DNA from 3 places in the Kitasatospora sp. NPDC059599 genome. Region 2 is predicted to be linked to each of the others. Evidence: riboswitches for the same ligand, from Rfam matches in the RefSeq annotation. Region 2 holds a riboswitch; each other region holds the start of a gene.
What was found. A riboswitch is a leader RNA that binds a small molecule or an ion and turns the genes downstream of it on or off. The one in region 2 is predicted to bind cobalamin.

Region 1 (7,174 bases), on a different contig from region 2:
GGCGAGGTTGGCCCCGGCCGCGTCCCAGGCCAGCATCAGGTCCGGGCGGTTGGCCAGCCAGAAGCGGCCGCGGCTGCGCTGCGCCGCCGGGACGAGCTGGTGCAGAGCCTCGTGGAACCGCTCCGGGTGCAGCGGCCGGCGGCGTTCCCACACCAGGGTGGTGACGCCCGCCTCGTCGCGTTCCTGCGGCAGCAGGGCGATGGCCGGGTTGACCCGGTCGCGGGCGGCGGCGACGTCGAAGCCGCCGAGTGCGGCCCGGGTGAGGGCGCCGGTGCCGAGCCGGACGACCCGGGCGGTGGGGTGGAGCTGACGCAGCAGTGCGAGCCCCGGAGCGTGCGCCGTGGCTCGCGGAACGGCGAGGGTGCCGGCGTACTCGATCTGGTGGGCCAACGCTTCCGCACGGGTCCGCTCGTCCCGTTCGGCGGTGTGTTCGCCGTGTTCCGCCAGGTCGTCGGGGACGGAGAGTTCGCCGATCAGCCGGTCCGGAGCGACGGCGGTGACGACGCCCGCGAGTTCGACGGCGTCCGCGAGGCGCCGCCCGCCGGATTCTCCGCCGGCGATCACCTCGACGGCCGGGTGCGGGTCGCTGCCGCCCCACAGTTCGACGACGGCGAGCCCGTGGCGGCCTTCGTCGGCGATCCCCAGCAGCCGGGGCAGCAGGTCCTCGCGCAGGGCGCAGCACGGGCAGTCGTTCGTCAACGGCGCGTCGTCCGCGTCGAACACCCCCCGGGCGTCGCGCAGTTCCCGGTGGACGAGGCCGAGCGAGGCGTCCCGCAGGTCGTGCCGCAGCACCACCGCCTCCACCGCGTCCGCGGTCAGCTCGTCGACGGCCGCGCGTCGTTCCTCGGCGTGCAGCCCGGCGACGACGACCACGGGCAGCTTGATCCGCTCCGGGGCGTCCACCGGGCTCACCGGCTCGCCTTCCGGACGCCCGGCAGGTGGCCGGCGTGGGCGTGCGCGCGCAGGTTGACCCGGGAGAGGCCGAAGGCGCGCAGGTAGCCGCGGGGGCGGCCGTCCACGGCGTCGCGGTTGCGGACCCGGGTCGCGCCGGCGTCGCGCGGCCGGCGGGCGAGTTCGGCCCGCGCGGCGGCGCGCTCGGCCGGGTCGGCGCCGGGGTGGGCGATGATCCGCTTGAGCTCGGCCCGGCGTTCGGCGTACCGGTCGACGACGGCGCGCCGCTGCTCGTTCTTGGCGATCTTGCTCTGCTCGGCCATCAGACCCTCTCCCCCCGGGCCCGGATCCGGGCGACGGCGGCTTCGATGCCGATCGTGTCGACGGTGCGGATGCCCTTGGCGCTCAGCGTGAGCCGCACGTACCGGCCCTCACCGGGCAGCCAGTAGCGCTTGCGCTGGACGTTGGGGTCGAAGCGGCGGCGGGTGCGGCGGTGCGAGTGCGAGATCGCGTTGCCGAAGCCGGGCCGGCGGCCGGTGAGCCGGCAGTGGGCGGACATGGGTGCTCCCTGGCGTCCGGGAATGATCGGGACGGCGCAAACGCTACACCAGATGAAAATGACTTCCATTTCGGTGTACGGTCTCGACCGAACACCCCGGACCCAGGAGGACACCCGTGGCCCGCAGCGAACTGCGCCCCGTCATCAAGCTCCGCTCCACCGCCGGCACCGGCTTCACGTACGTGACCCGCAAGAACCGCCGCAACGATCCGGACCGGATGGTCCTGCGCAAGTACGACCCGGTCGCGGGCCGGCACGTCGACTTCCGCGAGGAGCGCTGACCCCGCACGCACGAACGGCGCCTCCCCGAGTGGGGAGGCGCCGTTCGGCACCGCGCGGTGGGCCCCTCAGCTCACTGCTCCTGCGGCGTCCAGCGCTTCTCGACCTTGGCGAGCTTCCAGTACCCGATCGCCACCGCCCAGACCACCACGAACAGCCCCGCGATCGCGTAGCCGACGTTGTCCAGCGAGATCTCCGCGATCCAGCCGCTCACCGGGTCGGTCAGGTCGAACTTCTCGTGCAGCACGCCGACCAGCTCGATGGTGCCGATGATGAAGGCCACCGCGATCGACAGCCCCGTGATGGTCAGGTTGTAGTACACCTTCCGCACCGGGTTGGAGAAGGCCCACTGGTACGCGAAGTTCATGAACGTCCCGTCCAGGGTGTCGAACAGGCTCATCCCGGCCGCGAACAGCAGCGGCAGGCAGACGATCGCGTACCAGGGCAGCCCGGCGGCCGCGCCCGAACCCGCCATCACCATCAGGGTGACCTCGGTGGCGGTGTCGAAGCCCAGGCCCAGCACCATGCCGACCGGGAACATCTGCCCGGGGCGGGTGATCGAACGGGTCGCCCGGTTCAGCACCCGGGCCATGAAGCCGCGGGAGTCGAGGTGCGCCTCCAGCTCCGCCTCGTCGTACTGCCCGGCCCGCATCGCGCGGAACACCTTGACGATGCCGAGCAGCGCCGCCAGGTTGAGCGCGCCGATCAGGTAGAGGAACACCCCGGAGGTGGTCGTCCCGACCACGCCGAGCCACTTGTGGGTGGTCGACTCGTCGTCCATCAGCGTGTTCGCCAGCTGGGCGCCGCCCGCCACCAGGGCGGCCATGATGACCACCATCGAGGAGTGCCCCAGCGCGAACCAGAATCCCACCGAGACCGGCCGCTTGCCGTCCGCCATCAGCTTGCGGGTGGTGTTGTCGATCACCGCGATGTGGTCGGCGTCGAACGCGTGCCGCATCCCGAGGGTGTACGCGGTGATGCCCAGGCCCACCCCGAAGACCTGGGTGCCGACCGCGTACCGCTCGGGCGCCACCAGGAACACGAGCGTCCCGAAGGCCACCACGTGCATGGCCAGGATCACCCCCATCAACCCGGCCGTACGGACGGTGTCCTCGCGTTTCCACCGGAAGGCGGGCAACACGGACGGCGCCGCTTTCGCGTCCGCCGCGGCGGTTTCGGGCAGGGTCATCTCAGGATCACGCTCCAACACCTCGTGGAATCACTTCGTGAAGTGCCGTGGCCGGTCTCCTGGCTTACGGGACATCCGGGTCCGCCTTCCCGAGTGCGCGAGGCACCCAGTGGCTTCGTGGACACGGACCGAATTCCGTCGAGGACGAAGGAACTCACCCGATCACAGTGGCGAGGGCCGCTCCGGACTGGGACCCCTGAGGGTCCGTCACCGGTCTTCCCGAGCACCACGGCGGGCTACACCGTAGGGGTCGCGCCCCGACCCATGCAAGGCTGCGCACCTGCGCAGGTGTCCAGGATCACAGGCCCCCGCCTGCAAGAATGTCCGCATGCATCTCGTACCGGCCGACCGCGCGGGCCACCGCACCATCGACGGGCACCGGGTCTGCGAGGCCATCGCCGCGATCGGCGACACCGCGCACGTCCGGTCCTGGGCCGAGCGCTTCTCCCTGCTCGCCGACCCCGGACGGCTCGCCCTGCTGCTCGCCCTGCACCGGGCCGGCCCGCTCGCCGTCACCGACCTCGCGGTCGCCACCGGCATGCGCGACCCCGCCGTCTCCCAGGCCCTGCGGCTGCTCCGCACGGCCGGCGTCGTCACCGGCGACAAGGACGGCCGCGTGGTGCGCTACCGGCTCGTGGACGAGGACATGCGCCCCCTCCTCGACGAATGCGCCGCCGGCGAGCACCACGAGCCCACCGCCGCCGCGGGCTGACCGACACTCGGGGAACAGCCGTCGGGCCGGGCCACCGGATGAGTACGATCATGGTGTGCCGTCCCACCCCCACGCCTGGCCCGCCGACCGCTGGAACACCCGACCGGTCAGGGCACGCGTGCTGGCGGTCGCCCGCACCCTCACCTCCGCCACCCGCGTCCTCGACGTCCTCACCCTCCTCAACCCGGACGGCATCGACCGGTACTTCACCGTCAACCCCGGCTCCGCCTTCGCCGACCGCGCCCTGGACGACTACCTGCACGGCCTGCCCGGCTTCACCGTGCTCGACTGGCAGGACGCCCTCCGGCACCACTTCGACCTCGCCGTCGCCTGCGCCGTCCACTCCTCCATGCACCACCTGGACGCCCGGCTCGTCGTCCTCCCGCACGGCGCCGGCTACAACCGCCTGGTGACCGAGTCCACCGGCGACACGACCAGCTCCGCAGGCCTCTCGCGCAACGAACTCACCCACGGCGGAGAGGTGTTCGTGGACGTCCTCGGCCTCTCCCACCCCGAACAGCTGGACCGCCTGCGGACCTCCTGCCCCGAAGCGCTGGACGTCGCCCGGGTCGTCGGCGACCCGTGCCTCGACCGGATGCTGCGCAGCCTGCGCTCCCGGGACGCCTACCGGGCCGCGCTCGGCGCCGTCGACGGCCGACGGCTCGTCGTCGTCAACTCCACCTGGAGCGAGCACTCGTTATTCGGCCGCCGCCCCGACCTGCCCCAGCGGCTGGTCCGCCGGCTGCCCGCCGACGAGTACACGGTCGCCGTCGTCCTGCACCCCAACATCTGGAGCCGGCACGACCCCGAGGCGCTGCTCGACACCGCCCGCCGGATGGGCCTGCGGCTGATCCCGCCGCACCAGGGCTGGCAGGCCGCGCTGGTCGCCGCCGACTGCCTGATCGGCGACCACGGCTCGGTATCCGTCTACGGCGCCGCGCTGGAACGACCCACCGTGCTCGTCGCCACCGGCGCCGCCGAACTCGACCCGCGCTCCCCCGGCTACGCCTTCGGCCAGACCGCCCCCGTGCTCGACCCCGACGGCGACCTCGCCGCCCAACTCGCCCGGGCCCTGCGGGAGCAGGACCCGGACACCCTGCGCCCGCTCACCGACCGCTCGCTGAGCCGGCGCGGCCGGTCCGCCGCGCTGCTGCGCCCCCTGCTCTACTCCTTCCTGGAGCACCTGGACGAACCCGGGGACGAACCGCTCCTGCCGCCCTACCCCAAGCCCGTCCCGCACCCCGGCACCACCGACGGACCCACCGCGTACGACGTCGAGGGCGGGAGCGAGGGCACCGAGGTCAGTCTGCGGCGCTACCCCGTCGACCCGGCCGACCACACCCCGCGCGGCTTCCACGCGCTCACCGACGAACACCCGGGCGACGCCCTGCGCTACACCGCGGAGGTGCTGGCCCGCACCGAGGTCCACGCCGAACTCCCCGCTCCCCGCTGGCTCGCCGACTCGGCCGCGGAACTCCCCGGCCTCGCCGTCGCGGTGGCCGCGCTCGGCCCGGCCCGGCACCTGCTCCGGCTGCGCAGCGGTCTGCTGCTGGAGGCCCGCGCCGAACCGGACTGGGGCGGCCCCGACCCGGGCATCGACCCGCTGCTGCTCGGCTCCGCCGTGGCCTGCTGGCTCGCCGACGGCGGCGACCCGGCCGAACTCCCCCGACAGGGACTCACCGTCCGCACCGGCGAGCACCGCACCCGGCTCTCGTTCAGCACCGCGCCCCAGGGCCCGCCTCCCTAGGGTCCGTCCGCACGCTCCCGTCCGCTCACTCCCGTCGTCACGCTCCCGTCGTCACGCTCCCGTCGTCCGCCCGGAGGGCGGGCCGGGCGGCGTTGGGGTGCGTGCATCGCAAGCCGAAGGCCGGGGAGCGTCGCCCCGCAGTCGCGGTGTGAGGACGGACCCTAGAGCTGACCCGCCAGTTCCCGCAGCCGGGCCCGGCTGCGCCCGGCCAACTCGGCATCGCCCAGCTCCTCCGCCAGGGCCACCAACAGGGTGTGCGCCTGCGCCTCCTTCACGTACTGGCTCCGCTCCCCGGCCCGCCGGGCGCAGTCACCGGCGTGCACGACGGCGAGGTCCGGTCGCCCCAGCGCGCGGTGGGCCCGGGCGCGGACCAGCGGCAGTTTCATCAGCATGTCGTGGTCGTCGGTGTCCGCGGCCCGCGCGCCGGCGCGGTCCAGGACGTCCAGCGCCTCCGGGGCGCGGCCGTCGGCGATCAGCGCCTGTGCCAGGTTGTAGCTCTGGACGATCTCACCGTGGTCGTCGCCCCGGTTCTCCGCCAGGGCCAGCGTGAACCGCTCCACCGCGTCGCCGGGGCGGCCGTCGGCCAGGCACAGCAGGCCGTCCGTCTCGTGCAGTACGCCCACCACGCGGCGGTCCGCCACCAGCGGCAGCTGCTCCGCGGCCAGCGCCAACTGCTCGGCGGCAAGCCGGTACTCCTTGCGCTCGAAGTGGGCGCGGGCGAGCTGGTTGCGCATCCGGACCACGGCGGCCGGCTGGTTGTCCCACTGGGCCGACTCGACGCCGAGCCGGTGGGTGGCGATCCAGTCCTCGTAGAGCTTGCGGCCGTGGTACAGCGGCCAGAGCGACTCACAGAGCCGCCACACCTCGCCGTGCCACCGCTGCCGGGCGGCCTCCTCCACCACGGCGCGCAGGTTGGCCCGTTCGGCGTGCAGCCACTCCAGGGCGGCCGCACCGGAGGCGAACCCGGGCAGCTCCTCGCCGCTCTCCTCCTGCAGTCGCAGCCTGGCCCCCATCGCCCGGTCGGCCAGTGCGGCCCGGCCCCGGTAGTAGGCCACCACCCGGACGAGGAGTTCCGTCCGGCCGGGCAGCTCCCGGGTACGGCCGTAGGCGTGCAGCCGCACCACGTCGTGGGCGCGGAAGCGCGTTTCGACGTCGTCGTCCATCACCTCGTCGAGCAGGTGGACGGCGCGCAGTTCCTGCAGCGCCGCCCCGGCCCGCTCGACGCCCGCCGCACCCGCCGACTCGGCCGACACGAAGGGGCCGGGGTGCACGCCGATCAGCCGGTAGAGCGCCCGGCCGTGCGGCGACAACCGCTCGTGGACCAGGTCGTAGGTCGGGCCGAGGTCGTTCTCCTCGTCGTCCAGCATGGCCAACCTGCCCTCCCGGTCGTGCAGTTCGGCCACCACCCGGCCGACCGGCAGGTGGTCGCGGTCCAGCAGCTGGCTGCCGACGGCGTTCAGCGCCAGCGGCAGCCCGCCGCACAGCTCGACCAGCGCCGCCAACTCCCCGTCGGTGCCCCGCCCGGAACCCAGCCAGGCCCGGACCAGATCGGCACCGGCCGTCGCGCTCAGCGGACCGAGCTGTCGCACCTCGGCGCCGTCGGTGCGCAGCGCGGGCAGCCGCCGCCGGCTCGCGACCACCACCAGTCCGGTCGACGGGAGCAGGGCGCGCACCTCGGCGGCGTGCTCGACGTTGTCCAGGAAGAACAGGCACCGGCGCTCGGCGGTGACCGTGCGGAACATCGTGAATCGCTCCGCCTCCACCGCCGGGGGCTCCGTCCCGAGGGCGCGCAGGAAG
Region 2 (7,174 bases):
GCCGGAGGCCTGGCGGGGGCCGGGGCACGGCCGGTCCCGGATCCACCGGTCGTGCCGGTGGATCCGCCGGAGCCGCTGCCGCCGGTCGTCCCGGCACCACCACTCGTCGACCCGCTGCCGGAACCGCCCGAGCCACCGTTGCCGGAGCCACCGCCGGAGCCGCCCGCAGTGCCATGGCCCGGGTCGGCGGGCTGCCCACCGGGGCCGGCGTTGAGCGCCCGGACGCTGTCCGGCGAGAAGGCCGGACGCCCTTCGGTGCCCTCGATGTCGGTCCCGCCGAAGATCCACAGGTCGACGCTGCCGGGCTTCGGCTGGTAGAGCATCGCACCGAGCTGACTGTACGACCAGGTGTTCCGCCCGGGGTCGGCGTGCCAGTACGACCAGTAGGCGGTGGCCGGGGGCGTCAGGACGCACTTCTCCTGATCCGGGGTCGGGAACTGCTTGCCGCCCTGGAAGCCGCCGTAGCCGATCCGGCAGATGAACGCCGGGCCGTCGTGACCGGTGCCGGTGGTCTTCCAGCCGCCCTGGTTGAGCAGGGCGTACCCGGTGGTCGGGGTGGTGCCGCAGGAGCGCAGCAGCGGGCCGCCCCACCTCCCGAAGTCCACCGCGAGGACGACGCCCGAGGTGGTGGTGCACTGGTCCATCGGCAACGGCGCCGCCACCGCGGGGGCGGCGCCCACGGCGACGCCACCGCAGGCGAGCGCGAAGGTCAGCGCCGCCGCCCCGGACAACCGCCCGAGGCGCGTGGCGCGTCCCGGGCTCACCGGTGCCGCCCCGGGGCCGCGGTGCGGCGGCGACGGGCGACCAGGACGGCCGCGGCGCCGAGCGCGGTCAGCGCACCGGCACCTGCGGTCAGGGTCAGCGCCTGGGTTCCGGTGCTCGCGAGGTTGCCGGAACCGGTCTGCCCCGACACGCTCCCGGCCCGGGCGTCGGCGCCGCCCGCCGGGGCGTCGACGCCGCCGGCCGGCCGGGTGGTCGGGCCACCGCCGGTCGAGGGCACGTCGGTGACCGGGGCCGACGCAGTCGTGGTGGGCGAGTCCGTCGGGGTGCCGGTGGGCGTTCCTGTCGGAGTGCCGGTCGGCGTGTCGGTGGGAGTGCCCGTCGGCGTACCGGTGGGCGTTCCTGTCGGCGTACCGGTCGGCGTCCCCGAGGGAGTCGGCGTCGGAGTGCCGGTGGGCGTCCCCGAGGGAGTCGGCGTCGGAGTACCGCCGAGGTTGCGGGTCAGCGTGCCGAAGGAGATCCCGGTGGCACCACCGAGCACCTGGGTGGAGGCGCGGACGTCCGAACCCCGCTGGCCGGCGGAGGCGACGTTGAACCCGCCGTCGCCGTTCTGCTGCCCGGCGAGGAAGTCGAGCGCCTTGGCGATCCGACCGCCGTAGTCGGCCTTGCGCAGCGTCATGCCCTGGACGGCCAGCGCGGCCGAGTTGGTGGAGTCGCCGGCCGCACCGGGAAAGCCGCCGTCGGGCAGCTGCCGCGCGGCGAGCCAGCCGAGCCCCCTGTCGACCGCCTGCGCCGCCTCGTCCCCGGGCACGAGGGCCAGGGCCATGACGGCCATCGCCGTGCTGTCCACGTCGGAGTCGCCGGTGGCGGGGATCAGGCTCGGCCAGGAGCCGTCCGCGTGCTGGAGGCCCTTCAGGTAGGCGATCGCAGGGGCTGCGTTGGCGGCGTCCCCGGCCCGGAGCTGGGCCATGACGGCGAGTGCCTGGGAGAAGACCGAGGTGGCGTAGGCGTAGTTGCCGGGGGCGTCACAGCCGCTGTTCGCGTCGGCCTTGGTGCACACCAGCGCGGCGAGGGCGGCGATCAGGTCGTGGCCGCCGAAGTTCCGCGGGTCGCGGCCGACGGCCTCGGCGAGCAGCGCCTCCTTGCCGATCGAGCCGCCGCCGGCGTACTCGGTGCCGATGGCCGTCCAGTCGTTGACGGTGCGCTCGCTCGCGTCCTTGCCCTGCCGGTCCAGGAAGTCGACGATCCTGCGCAGCGCGGCGTCGTCGGTGCCGGTGGCGGCGAGGGCGTAGGCGCCGTCGATGGTGAGGCCGAAGTCGGCGAAGGCCGGGAAGCCCTCGTAGTAGTGGCCGTCGATGAGCCGGGCCGGGTCGGTGAGGTAGGCGCCACCCTTGGCGGCGTCCGGGGTCCGGCCCTCGGGCGGCGTGGTGGTGCCGGGGTTGCCGGCGTCGTGCAGCGGGTTCGCGCCCGTCGTGGGGCGGGCGTCACAGCCCCGGGTGGCGCTGCGGCCCCGGTGATCGACGTCGAACGTGCCCGCCGTCGCCGTGCACTGCCCGATCGGGTCGGCTGCGGCGGTACCGGGGTGGCCGAGCAGGACGGTGCCGCACGCGGCGACCGCGACGGTGCCGGCGACCACCAGCGACGCGAGGTCCCGGTTCCTGTGACGTGTGCGACTGCTGCTGACCCTCACGACGACTCCCTGGTCGGTCGACACGGGAGACACGGCGCAGCCGACGGCCGCCCGCCGGGAACGCGGGGGCGTCAAGAGCTGCGTCGTAGTCCGCGACGACGCAAGTGCTGTGTGAACAGACCCCCGGTCCAGGCATTCCGGCTCACCCACCGGGCGGTGGGTCTACGGTTGCGGGTCAGCGCCGGAATCGGACCGGCTTCCCCTGAATGCCGAGGGTGAAAAACCGGTTCATCAGACCACGGCGTCCGACGGGGAGTCAACGGGTCGTCAGGTCACTAACGTCCCTTGGCTCCTGCGACCCGGACGCGCACCCGTCGACGCCGGCGCCCCCACCACCGAATCCGGGCACGCCGGTGCACCCGGCCCCCTGTCCGGACAGGGGGCCGGGGCTCCGGTGGCGCCGCCGTTGGCCGGCCGCGCCAACGGGCGTCAGGGGGCGGTGATGCCCGGCTGGGCGCCCGCGCCGAAGGACCAGCCCTCGACGTCTCCGGGCGCCGGGTTGTAGCTGCCCGCGCCGAGGTTGCTGTACGACCAGGGGCCGCCGTGCTGGGCGTGCCAGTACGACCAGTAGGCGTTGCCGGTCGGGTTGGTGCAGGTGGCCGGCAGCGCGTTGATCTTGCAGACGAAGCCGGGGAACCTCGGGTGGAAGGCGTAGGGGAACCCGGCGCCGGTGAGCGCGGCGAGTCCGCTGGCCGGGTCGCCGGGGGCGCAGCCGGTTTCGATGCCGCCGCCGACGGCCGTGAAGTCGACCACGACGGTGACGCCGGTGGTCCCGTCGCAGGCGGCGGCCTGCGCCTGCGGGGCCTGCGCGGCGGAGACGCCGAGCAGGCCGGCGGTGAGGGCGGCGGCTGCGACGATCGAGCCGAGCGTGCGGCGGGCAGGTCGGGCAGGGGTGAGGGTGTCGTTCATCGGTGAACTCCTCGCAGTGTCGGGCCCGTTCAGCGGACGGCCGGTGCCGGGCAGAGCAGCGTGGGGGCGTCGGGGCGGGCCCCGGCGGCGGAGAGGGTGGCGAGCGGGGTGCCCGCGAGACCGAGGACGGCCTGCGCGGTGGCCCGGGCGCCGGTGCCCGCGGTGAAGCCGGTGGCGTCGTAGGCGACGGCGCCGCGCACCGCCGGGTCGGCGGCGCAGCCCTGCTGGAGCTTGACCAGTCGGCTCCAGCCCTTGAGGCCGGCGCCGAAGTGCCCACCGGCCAGCAGCGCCTGGGTGGCCAGGCCGGTGGTGTTGGCGTTGGAGGCGGTTGCCCCGGCCGCCGCGAAGCCGCCGTCGGCGTTCTGGTGGGTGGTGAGCCAGGTGAGGCCGGCGTTGGCCTTGGCGGTGCGGCCGGTGGCGGCGAGGGCCTGGACGGCGAGCGCGGTGGCGTCCGCGTCGCTCGCGCAGGTGGTCTGGCCGAAGGCGACGGGGAAGCCGCCGTCCGCGCACTGGCTGTTCGCGAGGTAGTCGACGGCCACCGCCGGGGCGTCACCGGGCGTGCGGTGCAGGGCGATCAGGGCCAGCGACTGGCCGAAGGCGTTGCTGTAGTCGCCCCACTGGGAGCGGTCGGAGAAGCGGCCCTCGGCGGTCCGGAGGGAGCGCAGCCGGGCGGGCAGGTCGACGCCGCCGAAGCTCGCCGGGTTCTCGCCGCGGACCTCGGCGGCGAGCAGCAGTTTGGCGGTGGCGCCGGCGTAGGCCTCGGTGGTGCCGTCGCCGAGGTAGCCGCTGATGATCTCGGGCTTGGCGAGCCAGGCGGTGGCCTTGGCGGCGGCCAGGTCGGAGCCGTGGGAGGCGGCGAAGGCGAGTACGGCGTCGACGGTCAGGCCCTGGTCGGGGTAGGCGGTGCCATTGAAGACGGACTCGAAGTGGTCGCCGTCGACGAGTTGGCGGGCCAGCCAGCCGGCCGCGGCGGCGTCCGGACGGACCGTGACGGAGGCCGACGCTGCGGGGGCCGACGTCGCGGGGGCCGGCGCGGCGTGCGCGGCGGCGGCCGGGAGCACGGTGGCGAGGGCCAGGGCGGGTATCGCGAGCAGACCGAGGGTGCGGCGGAGCGCGGGCATGGGTGCCTTTCCGGGCCTGGACGCAGGGGCCCGGAGGACGTCGGCGAACGCGCCGGGGCAGCCCTCGGAGCTCCGGCCCGCAGACCACGACGGGAGGAGTGGTGACACACCTCCGCCGCGGGTACTCGGGCTCGCCGCCGACGGGTGTCGGAGGCCTACCGTTGCGGGTCAGCGCCGGATTCGGACCGGCTTCCCCCAACGACGGAGTCAGAACTTGACGGTCCATCATGGCGAAACGGAAAAGATCCGGTCAAGGGTTCGTGCGTCACATCACGGTGGCACCCCGTTGGGTCCACCGGTCACCGGCGGGCGGGGCGGGTGCGCGTGGAGCCGTCCGCCGGGCCCGGAGGGGCGCGTGGGGCCGCCTTCGGGCCGGGAGGATCAACCCGCCTCTTCCGCTGGACAATTGATGGGCAAAGCCCGGTAAAGGCTGCGAGCGGCGCCTTGAGCCCGCCGACGACCCGTCAGTAACCTCATGGCGGTGCCGAAGCGGCCGCACTCGACCGCGAACGGTACGGAACTCCGACATGGCCACGCATGTCATGCCCACGCCACCCCGCTCACCCCGGGACGCGTGCCCCCACCTCCCGTACAGCGCGAGTTCCACGCCGGTCCGCGGCCAACCGCCGCGGGCCCGCGAGCACCTGCACGTGATCCGTCAGCACGGGCCCGAGCCCGTCCCGGCGAGCACCCCTACCGCCGGCACCGGCCGCGCCCTCACCCCCACGGAGGGTCGACTCTTGCGCTTCCACTCCCCCAGCGGTGCGCGCCCTGCCCGGGCGCGCAGACTCCTCGCCGCCCTGCCCGCCTTCGCGCTGGCCGCCACCGGCCTGCTCGCGGTCACCGCCCCCGGTGCCTCCGCCGCCCCCGGCGGGACCGCCGGCACCGGCAGCACCACCGGTGTCGCCACCAAGCGCGTCTGCGCCGCCCCGACCCACCCCGGCGAGATGGCCTGCCTCGCGCTCGCCCGCACCGACGTCGCCCAGCACCTCGCCCTGTCCCCCGACATCAACCCCTCCGGCCTGGGGCCCAGCGACCTCGCCTCCGCCTACAACCTCCCGGCCTCGGCCGGTTCGGGCGCCACCGTCGCCATCGTCGACGCCCAGGACGACCCGAACGCGGAGTCCGACCTCGCGACCTACCGCTCGCAGTACGGCCTGCCCGCGTGCACCACCGCCAACGGCTGCTTCAAGAAGGTCGACCAGCGCGGCGGCACCACCTACCCGACCGCCGACAGCGGCTGGGCCGGGGAGATCTCGCTCGACGTCGACATGGTCAGCGCCGTCTGCCCCAACTGCCACATCCTGCTGGTCGAGTCCGACGACGCCTCGATGGACAACCTGGGCGCCGCGGTCAACACCGCCGTCTCGATGGGCGCCAAGTACGTGTCCAACAGCTACGGCGGCGGCGAGGACTCCACCGACACGAGCTCCGACGCCAGCTACTTCAACCACCCCGGCGTCGCCATCACCGTCTCCTCCGGTGACTCCGGCTACGGCGTGGAGTACCCGGCCGCCTCCCAGTACGTCACCGCGGTCGGCGGCACCAGCCTCAGCCGCGCCTCCACCGCCCGCGGCTGGAGCGAGAAGGTGTGGGGCAGCACCGCGGGCGGCAACGGCGCCGGCTCCGGCTGCTCCGCCTACGACCCCAAGCCGAGCTGGCAGAAGGACACCGGCTGCGCCAAGCGCACCGTCGCCGACGTCTCCGCCGTCGCCGACCCGGCCACCGGCGTCGCGGTCTACCAGACCTACGGCGGCTCGGGCTGGAACGTCTACGGCGGCACCAGCGCCTCCTCCCCGATCATCGCCTCCGTCTACGCCCTGGCCGGCGCCCCGGCCGCCAGCACCACCCCGGCGTCCTACCCGTACGCCCACACCGGCTCGCTCTACGACGTGACCAGCGGCGCCAACGGCAGCTGCTCCCCGTCCTACCTGTGCACCGCCGCCGCCGGCTACGACGGCCCGACCGGCCTCGGCACCCCCAACGGCACCGCCGCCTTCACCAACGGCGGCACTGGCGGCGGCAACACCGTCACCGTGACCAACCCGGGCAGCCAGAGCACCGCCCAGGGCTCCGCCGTCAGCCTGCAGATCCACGCCACCGACTCGGCCTCCGGCCAGACCCTCGGCTACGGCGCCACCGGCCTGCCCGCCGGACTGACCGTCGACACGGCCACCGGCCTGATCACCGGCACCGCGACCACCGCCGGCACCTCCACCGTGACCGTCACCGCCACCGACGGCACCGGCGCCAGCGGCTCCACCACCTTCGGCTGGACCGTCACCGGCAGCGGCGGCGGCACCTGCACCCCCGCCCAGGTGCTCGGAAACCCCGGCTTCGAGACCGGCAGCGCCGCCCCGTGGACGGCCAGCTCCGGCGTCGTCGACAACAGCTCCGGCCAGGCCGCCCACGGCGGCAGCTGGAAGGCCTGGCTCGACGGCTACGGCAGCACCCACACCGACACGCTCGCCCAGACCGTGGCGGTGCCCGCCGGCTGCAAGGCCGCCCTCAGCTTCTACCTGCACATCGACACCGCCGAGTCGGGCAGCACCGCGTACGACAAACTGACCGTCTCGGTGAACGGCACCACGCTGAAGACCTACTCCAACGTGGACGCCGCCGCCGGCTACCAGCTGCGCACCTTCGACCTGTCCGCCTACGCCGGGCAGAACGTCACCGTGAAGTTCACCGGCACCGAGGACAGCTCCCTCCAGACGAGCTTCGTCATCGACGA
Region 3 (7,174 bases), on a different contig from region 2:
CATCGAGGCCATCAGGACCCGGACGCCGTCGGGGTAGCGGCAGGACTCCAGGAAGGCGACGTGGTCGTCCTGGACGACCACCTGCTCCAGCTTGTGGGTCATCTCGCGGCCGTAGATGTCGCCCAGCATGGCGCCGATCTCCTCCCGCCCGTGCATCACCAGGGGGTGGCTGGGCTGGGTCTTGCGGTCGACCATGCGCAGTTCGGCGTCCTCCGCGTAGAGCGCCAGGAGGGCCTCGGCGTCGCAGCGCTCGATGCCCTCGCGCAGCGCGCGGGTGTCGAAGGCGGCGGGGGCCGCCATGGTGGTCATGATCTCGCTCCTCCGGTCGGGGTCCGTCGGCTCGTACTCCGAGCGTACGCCCGGCGCCGCCGGCCGGAGGAGCGGTCGGTCCCGACCGTCAGCGGGCCGGCACGGTGCGCAGGTAGTCGGCGAGGGCCTCGATCGCGGCCGGGTTGCGCGGGCTCTCCACCAGGTCGACGTAGTCCAGGACGAAGATCCGGTCGTTCCTGATCGCGGAGACGCCGGCCAGCGGCGGGAAGGACTTGAGGAACCTCCGCTTCTCCTCGGCGTCCGGGGTCGCGTAGTCGTTGATCACGATCACCTCGGGGTCGCGCTGCACCACGCTCTCCCAGCCGGCGGTGACCCAGGTGTCGGCGAGGTCGCCCATGATGTTGGTCCCGCCGGCGTTCGCGATGATCCGGTGCGCGGCGGCGAACTTCCCGGCGGTGTACGGCTTGTCCTGCCCGCTGTCGTACAGGAAGACGGACGGGCGGCGCTCGGGCTGCGGGACGGCGGCGATCCGGGCCCTGGAGTCGGCGATCAGCCGGTCGGCGCGGTCCTTGACGTCGAAGATCTCGCCGAGGTTGGCCAGGTCGGTGTAGAGCGCGTCCAGCGGGTCCATCACGCCGCGCTCGCCGCCCCTGCCGCTGCGGCAGGACTCGCTGAGCACGTACGAGTCGACGCCGAGGGCCTTGAACGCCTGCGGGGTGACGCCGCTGCCCTCGTCGAAGCCGTAGTGCCAGCCGGCCAGGACCAGGTCGGCCCGTGCGTCCAGGGCGATCTCCTTGGTGAGCGTCTTCTTGGAGAGCCACGCGGTCTGCTGGTAGCCGTCCTTCCAGGGCACCCGGTCGACCTTGCCCTTGTCGTCGGGCATGACGTAGCCGGCCATCCGGTCGGCGAGGCCGAGGGAGAGCATCAGCTCGGTGATGTTGACGTCGTTGGTGACCGCCCGGGCCGGCTTCTGCGCGAAGGTCAGCTTGTCGCCGCAGTTCTCGACGGTCACCGGGTAGTGGGCGGAGCCGGTGGCGGCCTCCTTCGGGGCGATCTGCGCGCCGCAGGCGGTGAGCCCGAGGGCGAGCAGGGCGGTGGTGGCAACGGCCTTGGTGCGCACGGTGGTTCCTTCGGTGGTTCAGGCTCCGGGGGAGCGGTCGGAGCGGTCGGAGCGGTCGGGGCGGTCGAGGCGGTCGAACAGCAGCTGGACGGCGCCGGTCTCCGGATGCCGGACCGGGGTCGCCCGGACGCCGAACACCCCGGCCAGCAGGGTGGGCGTGAGCACCTCGACGGGCGGCCCGGAGGCGACGATCCGGCCGGCCCGCAGCACGTACAGCAGGTCGCAGTGGCCCGCCGCCAGGTTGAGGTCGTGCAGCGCGGTGAGCACCGTCGGTCCGGCCTCGCGGGCCAGCGCCAGGACCTCCAACTGGTGGGCGATGTCCAGGTGGTTGGTGGGCTCGTCGAGCACCAGCAGGCGCGGCTCCTGGACCAGCGCGCGGGCGAACAGCACCCGCTGCTTCTCGCCCCCGGACAGGCTCAGGAAGCCCCGTCCGGCGAGGTGGTCCGCCCGGACCCTGCGCAGGGCCCCGGCGCAGCGCTCCCGGTCCGCGTCGGTCGGGGCGCCGAACCCGCGCCGGTGCGGCAGCCGGCCCATGGCGACCACCTCGGCGACGGTGAAGTCGAACTCGGCGGAGTGCTCCTGGGTCAGCGCGGCCACCCGTCGGGCGGTCGCGCGCGCGGAGAGCGCGTACAGGTCGTCGCCGTCCAGCCGGACGGCGCCGCCGGCCGGCTTCAGCACCCGGTAGACGCAGCGCAGCAGGGTCGACTTGCCGCTGCCGTTCGGGCCGACGAGGCCGACCACCTGCCCGGCGGCCGCCGCCAGGCTCACCTCGTGGACCAGCCGGGTGCCGGCCAGTTCCACCGAGACGGCTTCGACGGCGAGGTCCTGGGCCCGCGCCCGGCCGGCGGTCTCCGTCCGGCCGGCGGTCCCGGTCGGGTCGGCGGGGCCGGCGGGATGGGCGGGATCGGGCATCCGGGGCACCCCGTTCGAGTCGGTCACCGTCGGCCTCCGAAGGCGTGGCCGCGCCGGCGCATCATCAGCAGGAAGGCGGGCACGCCGAGCACGGCGGTGAACACCCCCACGGGCAGTTCGGCGGGCGCCAGCAGGGTGCGGGAGGCGATGTCCACCCAGACCAGCAGCAGCGCGCCGGCGAGCGGTGCGACCAGCAGCACCCGGCGGTGCGCGGCGCCGACCAGCATCCGTGCCAGGTGCGGCACCAGCAGTCCGACGAAGCCGATCGCCCCGCTGACCGCGACCACCGTGCCGGTGACGGCGGCGGTCACCACGAACAGCTCGCGCCGCAGCCGGTCCGGGTCCACGCCGAGCGAGGCGGAGGTCTCGTCCCCCATGGCGAGCCCGTCGAGCCGGCCGGCGGCGCAGCCGAGGTAGGTCAGCCCGGCCAGCACGGTGCAGCCGGCGATCGGCACCGAGCCCCAGGTGGCGCCGCCGAGGCTGCCGAGCAGCCACATCATGGCGTCCCGGGCGGCTTCGCCGCGGTCCGCGGCGAAGACCATCAGGGTGGTGGCGGCGGAGAAGCCGTAGGAGAGCGCCGTGCCGGTGAGCACCAGTCGCAGCGGGGTGAGCCCGTACGCGGTGCGGGCGGCGAGGTAGACCAGCGCCATCGCGACCAGCGCGGAGCCGAAGGCGGAGGCGGAGACCGCCCACGCCCCGAGCGAGGCGAAGGCGCCGAACAGCAGGACGGCGTTGGCGCCGACGGCCGCGCCGGAGGAGATGCCGAGGACGAACGGGTCGGCGAGCGCGTTGCGCACCAGCGCCTGGACGGCGACGCCGGTCGCGGCGAGTCCGGCGCCGACCACGGCGGCCAGCACGGTGCGGGGCAGCCGGATCTCCCAGACGATCGCGTACGCGGCCGCCTCGTCGGCGTCCAGCCGACCGCCCGTCAGACCGGCGGTCAGCAGCCGCAGCACGCGGGGCAGTGCGATGCCGGAGGACCCGAACGCCACCCCGCAGACCAGTGAGAGCAGCAGCGCGGCGGCGAGGCCGACGGCGAGTGGGACGGCGGGTATTCGGCGGACGGGCGGGCCGACCGCACGGGTCGTGGGTGCGCGGTTCACGGGTGCGCCTTGCCTCGGGCCGCGGGTGTGCCGGGGCGGGCGCGGGCCGCGGGCGTGCCGGGGCGCCGTTCCCCTCGCAGTCCGCGGCGAGTTGTCGGGAGGTCAGCGACCGGGGGCGATCGGGCTGGCGCGGCCGCACCGCTGGTGCGGGCCGTGCTCACCGTTGCGGGTCAGCGCCGGATTCACACCGGACTTCCCCCTCGGACGCCCTGGCAGCATAACAGTCACTCAGGGCAGGCAACCCTTACCGGGTCGGTCCGGGCGTGGACGCACGACCGCCCCCGTCCGGCGGTGCGGACGGGGGCGGTCGGGTGGCGACGCGTCAGGCTCAGGCCTGCTTGGTCTCCCAGAAGATCTTGTCGACCTCGGCGATCAGGTCCAGCAGGGCCTGGCCGGTGGCCGGGTCGGTGGACGCCTTGGCGGCCGAGGCGGCCTTCAGGGTGTCGTTGATCAGCTGGTGCAGCTGCGGGTACTTCTCGAAGTGCGGGGCCTTGAAGTAGTCGCTCCACAGCACCGAGATGTGGTGCTTGACGGCCTCGGCGCGCTGCTCCTTGATGATGACGGCGCGGGCCCGGAAGTGCGGGTCCTCGTTGGCCTGGTACTTCTCCTGGGTGGCCTTGACGGACTCGGCCTCGATCCGGGCCTGCGCCGGGTCGTACACGCCACAGGGCAGGTCACAGTGGGCGTGAGCGGTGGCACGCGGTGCAAACAGACGAGAGAACATGGGAGTCCTTCCTTAGATCGTCTTCCCGCGCCCGAGATTACCCTTCCGCCCTCGTGGTTTCGCGATCGGGCGGTGGGCCTAGGGCAAAAGGCGGACCCGGAACCGGGGTATTCCGGACATCGAACAGGTGACGCTCCGTACGGCAGACTGGGGGCCGGCGGCGCGGGAGGAGGAGTCGTGGCACGGAGCACGGAACCGGGGGGACGGGACCGGGGCGGCGCGCTGCCGTTGGGGCTGGTCGACGTGGCGGGCCGGTCGATGGTCCCGACCCTGCACGAGGGCGACCGCCTGCTGGTCCGCTACGGCGCGCCGATCCGGCCGGGGGCCGTGGTGCTCTTCCGGCACCCCTTCCAGCAGGACCTGCTGGTGGTGAAGCGGGCCGCCGAGCGCCGGTCCGGGGGCTGGTGGCTGCTGTCGGACAACCGCCCGGTGGACAGCGACAGCCGCAGCTACGGCGCGGTCCCGGACGACCTGGTGCTCGGCCGGGTGCTGCTGCGGCTGCGCCCGAGCCCGGCCTGGCTGGCGCCGGGCCGCCGGCTGGAGCGGCTGCTGCTCTCCCCGCGGCTGGCCCGGGTGCCGGGCCTGGCCCGGCGCCTCGGCGTCTGGGTGGAGGAGGTCTGATCCCGGGCGGCCGCCCGCCCGGTTGCGCCCCGTCGCCCGGTTGCGCCCCGTCGCCCGGTTACGCCCCGCCGCCCGGTTGCGCCCCGTCGCCCGGTTGCGCCCCGCCGCCCGGTTGCGCCCCGCCGCCCGGTTGCGCCCCGTCGCCCGGTTACGCCCCGCCGCCCAGTGCGGCCTCCGCCTCCTGGCGCTTGCGGGCCCGGTAGGCGGCCACGTTGGCCCGGGTCGCGCAGCGGTCCGAGCAGTAGCGCCGGGAGCGGTTGGTCGAGGTGTCCAGGTAGGCGTTGCGGCAGGGCGCGGCCTGGCAGATGCCCAGCCGGTCGGCGCCCAACTCGGTGAGGTGGACGGCCAGGCCCATGCAGGCGACCGCGCTGAAGTGCGCGGTGGCGGTCGGCGAGTTGTCGGCCAGGTGCAGGTGCCAGCGCGGCCGTCCGGCGTCGTCCAGGTGGTCGTGCCCGGAGATCAGCGGGCTGACGGGGTACTCCATCAGCAGGCTGTTCAGCAGGTCGACCCCCCGGGTCTCGTCCCCTTCGGCGGCGGCTTCGAAGACCCCGCGCAGCCGGGTCCGCACCGCCCGCAGCCGGGGCAGGTCGGACTCGTCGGCGAGCGCGGCGGCCCGCGACGAGTCGGAGAACAGGGCGCGCACCGCGTCCACGGAGGTCAGCGTGTCGGTGCCGCGCTCGGGCTCCTCGGTGTTCACCAGTCGAACGGCGAGATCGGCGTACGAGGCGAGCTCCACGGCGGTCCTTCCAGAAAATCGGTAACGGGCTGACTGCTTCCAGCCTATTACCCGTGCGGTGCCCCAACGACTCGGGCGAGCATCGGCGCCCGGCAGGAGCTGCCAGCCGGGCGCCGACGGTGACGGTTCAGAGCACCTTGGACAGGAAGGCCTTGGTGCGTTCGTGCTGCGGGTCGGTGAGGACGTCACGGGGGTTGCCGGACTCGACCACCACGCCGCCGTCCATGAACACCAGCGCGTCGCCGACCTCGCGGGCGAAGCCCATCTCGTGGGTGACGACGATCATCGTCATCCCCTCCTCGGCCAGCCCGCGCATGACGTCCAGCACCTCGCCGACGAGCTCCGGGTCGAGCGCCGAGGTGGGCTCGTCGAAGAGCATCAGCTTGGGCTTCATGGCCAGCGCGCGGGCGATCGCCACGCGCTGCTGCTGGCCGCCGGAGAGCTGGGAGGGGTAGCTCTTCGCCTTGTCGGCGAGCCCGACCCGCTCCAGCAGGGCCATGCCGCGCTCGCGCGCGTCGGCCTTGGACTCGCCCTTCACCTGGATCGGAGCCTCGGTGATGTTCTCTATGGCGGTCATGTGCGGGAACAGGTTGAAGCGCTGGAAGACCATGCCGATGTCACGCCGCTTGAGCGCGACCTCGCGGTCCCGGAGCTCGTAGAGCTTGTCGCCCTTGCGCCGGTAGCCGACCAGCTCGCCGTCCACGGAGAGCAGCCCGCCGTTGATCTTCTCCAGGTGGTTGATGCACCGCAGGAAGGTCGACTTGCCGGAGCCGGACGGGCCGATCAGGCAGAACACCTCGCGCGGCTTGACCTCCAGGTCGATGCCCTTGAGCACCTCGACCAGGCCGAACGACTTGCGCACGCCCTCGGCCTTGACCATCGGCTCGCCCGGGACGGTGTCCCCAGGGGTTTTGGTCAGATCGGTCACAGGTGACCACCTCCCTCGAGCCCCGGAACGACGTCGTGCTCCGCCTTCGGGGTCGGCTTGCCGCGGAAGAGGCCGCGCAACCGCTGCATCGGGGTCGGCGGCAGCGTCCTGCTGGTACCCCGAGCGTAGTACCGCTCGACGTAGTACTGCCCGATGGTCAGCACGGAGGTCAGGAACAGGTACCAGAGGCTGACGGTGACCAGCAGCGGGATGGTCTGGAAGGTGCGCGAGTAGATGTTCTGCCCGGCCCGGAACAGCTCCTCCAGCGCGATGACGCTGACCAGCGAGGTGGTCTTGAGCATCGAGATGGTCTCGTTGCCGGTCGGCGGGATGATCACCCGCATGGCCTGCGGGAGGATGATCCGGCGCATGGTCGCGAAGCGGCTCATGCCGAGCGCGTGCGCCGCCTCGGTCTGCCCCTCGTCCACCGACTGGATGCCGCCGCGGACGATCTCCGCCATGTACGCGGCCTCGTTGAGGCCGAGGCCGAGCAGCGCCGCGGTGAAGACCGGGATGAGCGTGTTGGTCGACTCGGACCAGAACGCCGGGCCGAACGGGATGCCGATCGACAGCTTGGGCCACAGCGCGCCCATGAAGTTCCAGAAGACCAGCTGGACCAGCACGGGGGTGCCGCGGAAGACCCAGATGTAGAACCACGCGGTGCCGGACAGCAGGGGGTTCGGGGACAGTCGCATCACCGCGAGGATGATGCCGCCGGCCACGCCCATGAGCATGGACAGCGCGGTGAGCTCCAGGGTCA

Region 1: it holds a riboswitch for cobalamin, as region 2 does, so the genes downstream of both, ACFV04_RS13780 (HoxN/HupN/NixA family nickel/cobalt transporter) here and ACFV04_RS37610 (prenyltransferase/squalene oxidase repeat-containing protein) in region 2, are expected to answer to the same signal.
Region 3: it holds a riboswitch for cobalamin, as region 2 does, so the genes downstream of both, ACFV04_RS33040 (FecCD family ABC transporter permease) here and ACFV04_RS37610 (prenyltransferase/squalene oxidase repeat-containing protein) in region 2, are expected to answer to the same signal.

Annotation. Positions count from the first base shown of each region.
Region 1 is NZ_JBHWCL010000030.1:48,652-55,825, forward strand. It holds gene ACFV04_RS13760 (CobW family GTP-binding protein) at 1-912, opposite strand, end outside; gene rpsN (30S ribosomal protein S14) at 909-1,214, opposite strand; gene rpmB (50S ribosomal protein L28) at 1,214-1,450, opposite strand; gene rpmG (50S ribosomal protein L33) at 1,567-1,731, shown strand; gene ACFV04_RS13780 (HoxN/HupN/NixA family nickel/cobalt transporter) at 1,803-2,918, opposite strand; cobalamin riboswitch at 2,950-3,164, opposite strand; gene ACFV04_RS13785 (ArsR/SmtB family transcription factor) at 3,247-3,630, shown strand; gene ACFV04_RS13790 (hypothetical protein) at 3,686-5,377, shown strand; gene ACFV04_RS13795 (AAA family ATPase) at 5,539-7,174, opposite strand, start outside.
Region 2 is NZ_JBHWCL010000169.1:228-7,401, reverse strand. It holds gene ACFV04_RS37625 (hypothetical protein) at 1-764, opposite strand, end outside; gene ACFV04_RS37620 (prenyltransferase/squalene oxidase repeat-containing protein) at 761-2,410, opposite strand; cobalamin riboswitch at 2,520-2,651, opposite strand; gene ACFV04_RS37615 (flagellar hook-length control protein FliK) at 2,840-3,319, opposite strand; gene ACFV04_RS37610 (prenyltransferase/squalene oxidase repeat-containing protein) at 3,349-4,440, opposite strand; cobalamin riboswitch at 4,539-4,688, opposite strand; gene ACFV04_RS37605 (putative Ig domain-containing protein) at 5,181-7,174, shown strand, end outside.
Region 3 is NZ_JBHWCL010000128.1:8,332-15,505, forward strand. It holds gene ACFV04_RS33025 (nuclear transport factor 2 family protein) at 1-309, opposite strand, end outside; gene ACFV04_RS33030 (ABC transporter substrate-binding protein) at 398-1,390, opposite strand; gene ACFV04_RS33035 (ABC transporter ATP-binding protein) at 1,409-2,329, opposite strand; gene ACFV04_RS33040 (FecCD family ABC transporter permease) at 2,326-3,405, opposite strand; cobalamin riboswitch at 3,498-3,646, opposite strand; gene sodN (superoxide dismutase, Ni) at 3,734-4,129, opposite strand; gene sodX (nickel-type superoxide dismutase maturation protease) at 4,388-4,750, shown strand; gene ACFV04_RS33055 (CGNR zinc finger domain-containing protein) at 4,899-5,486, opposite strand; gene ACFV04_RS33060 (amino acid ABC transporter ATP-binding protein) at 5,614-6,366, opposite strand; gene ACFV04_RS33065 (amino acid ABC transporter permease) at 6,411-7,174, opposite strand, start outside.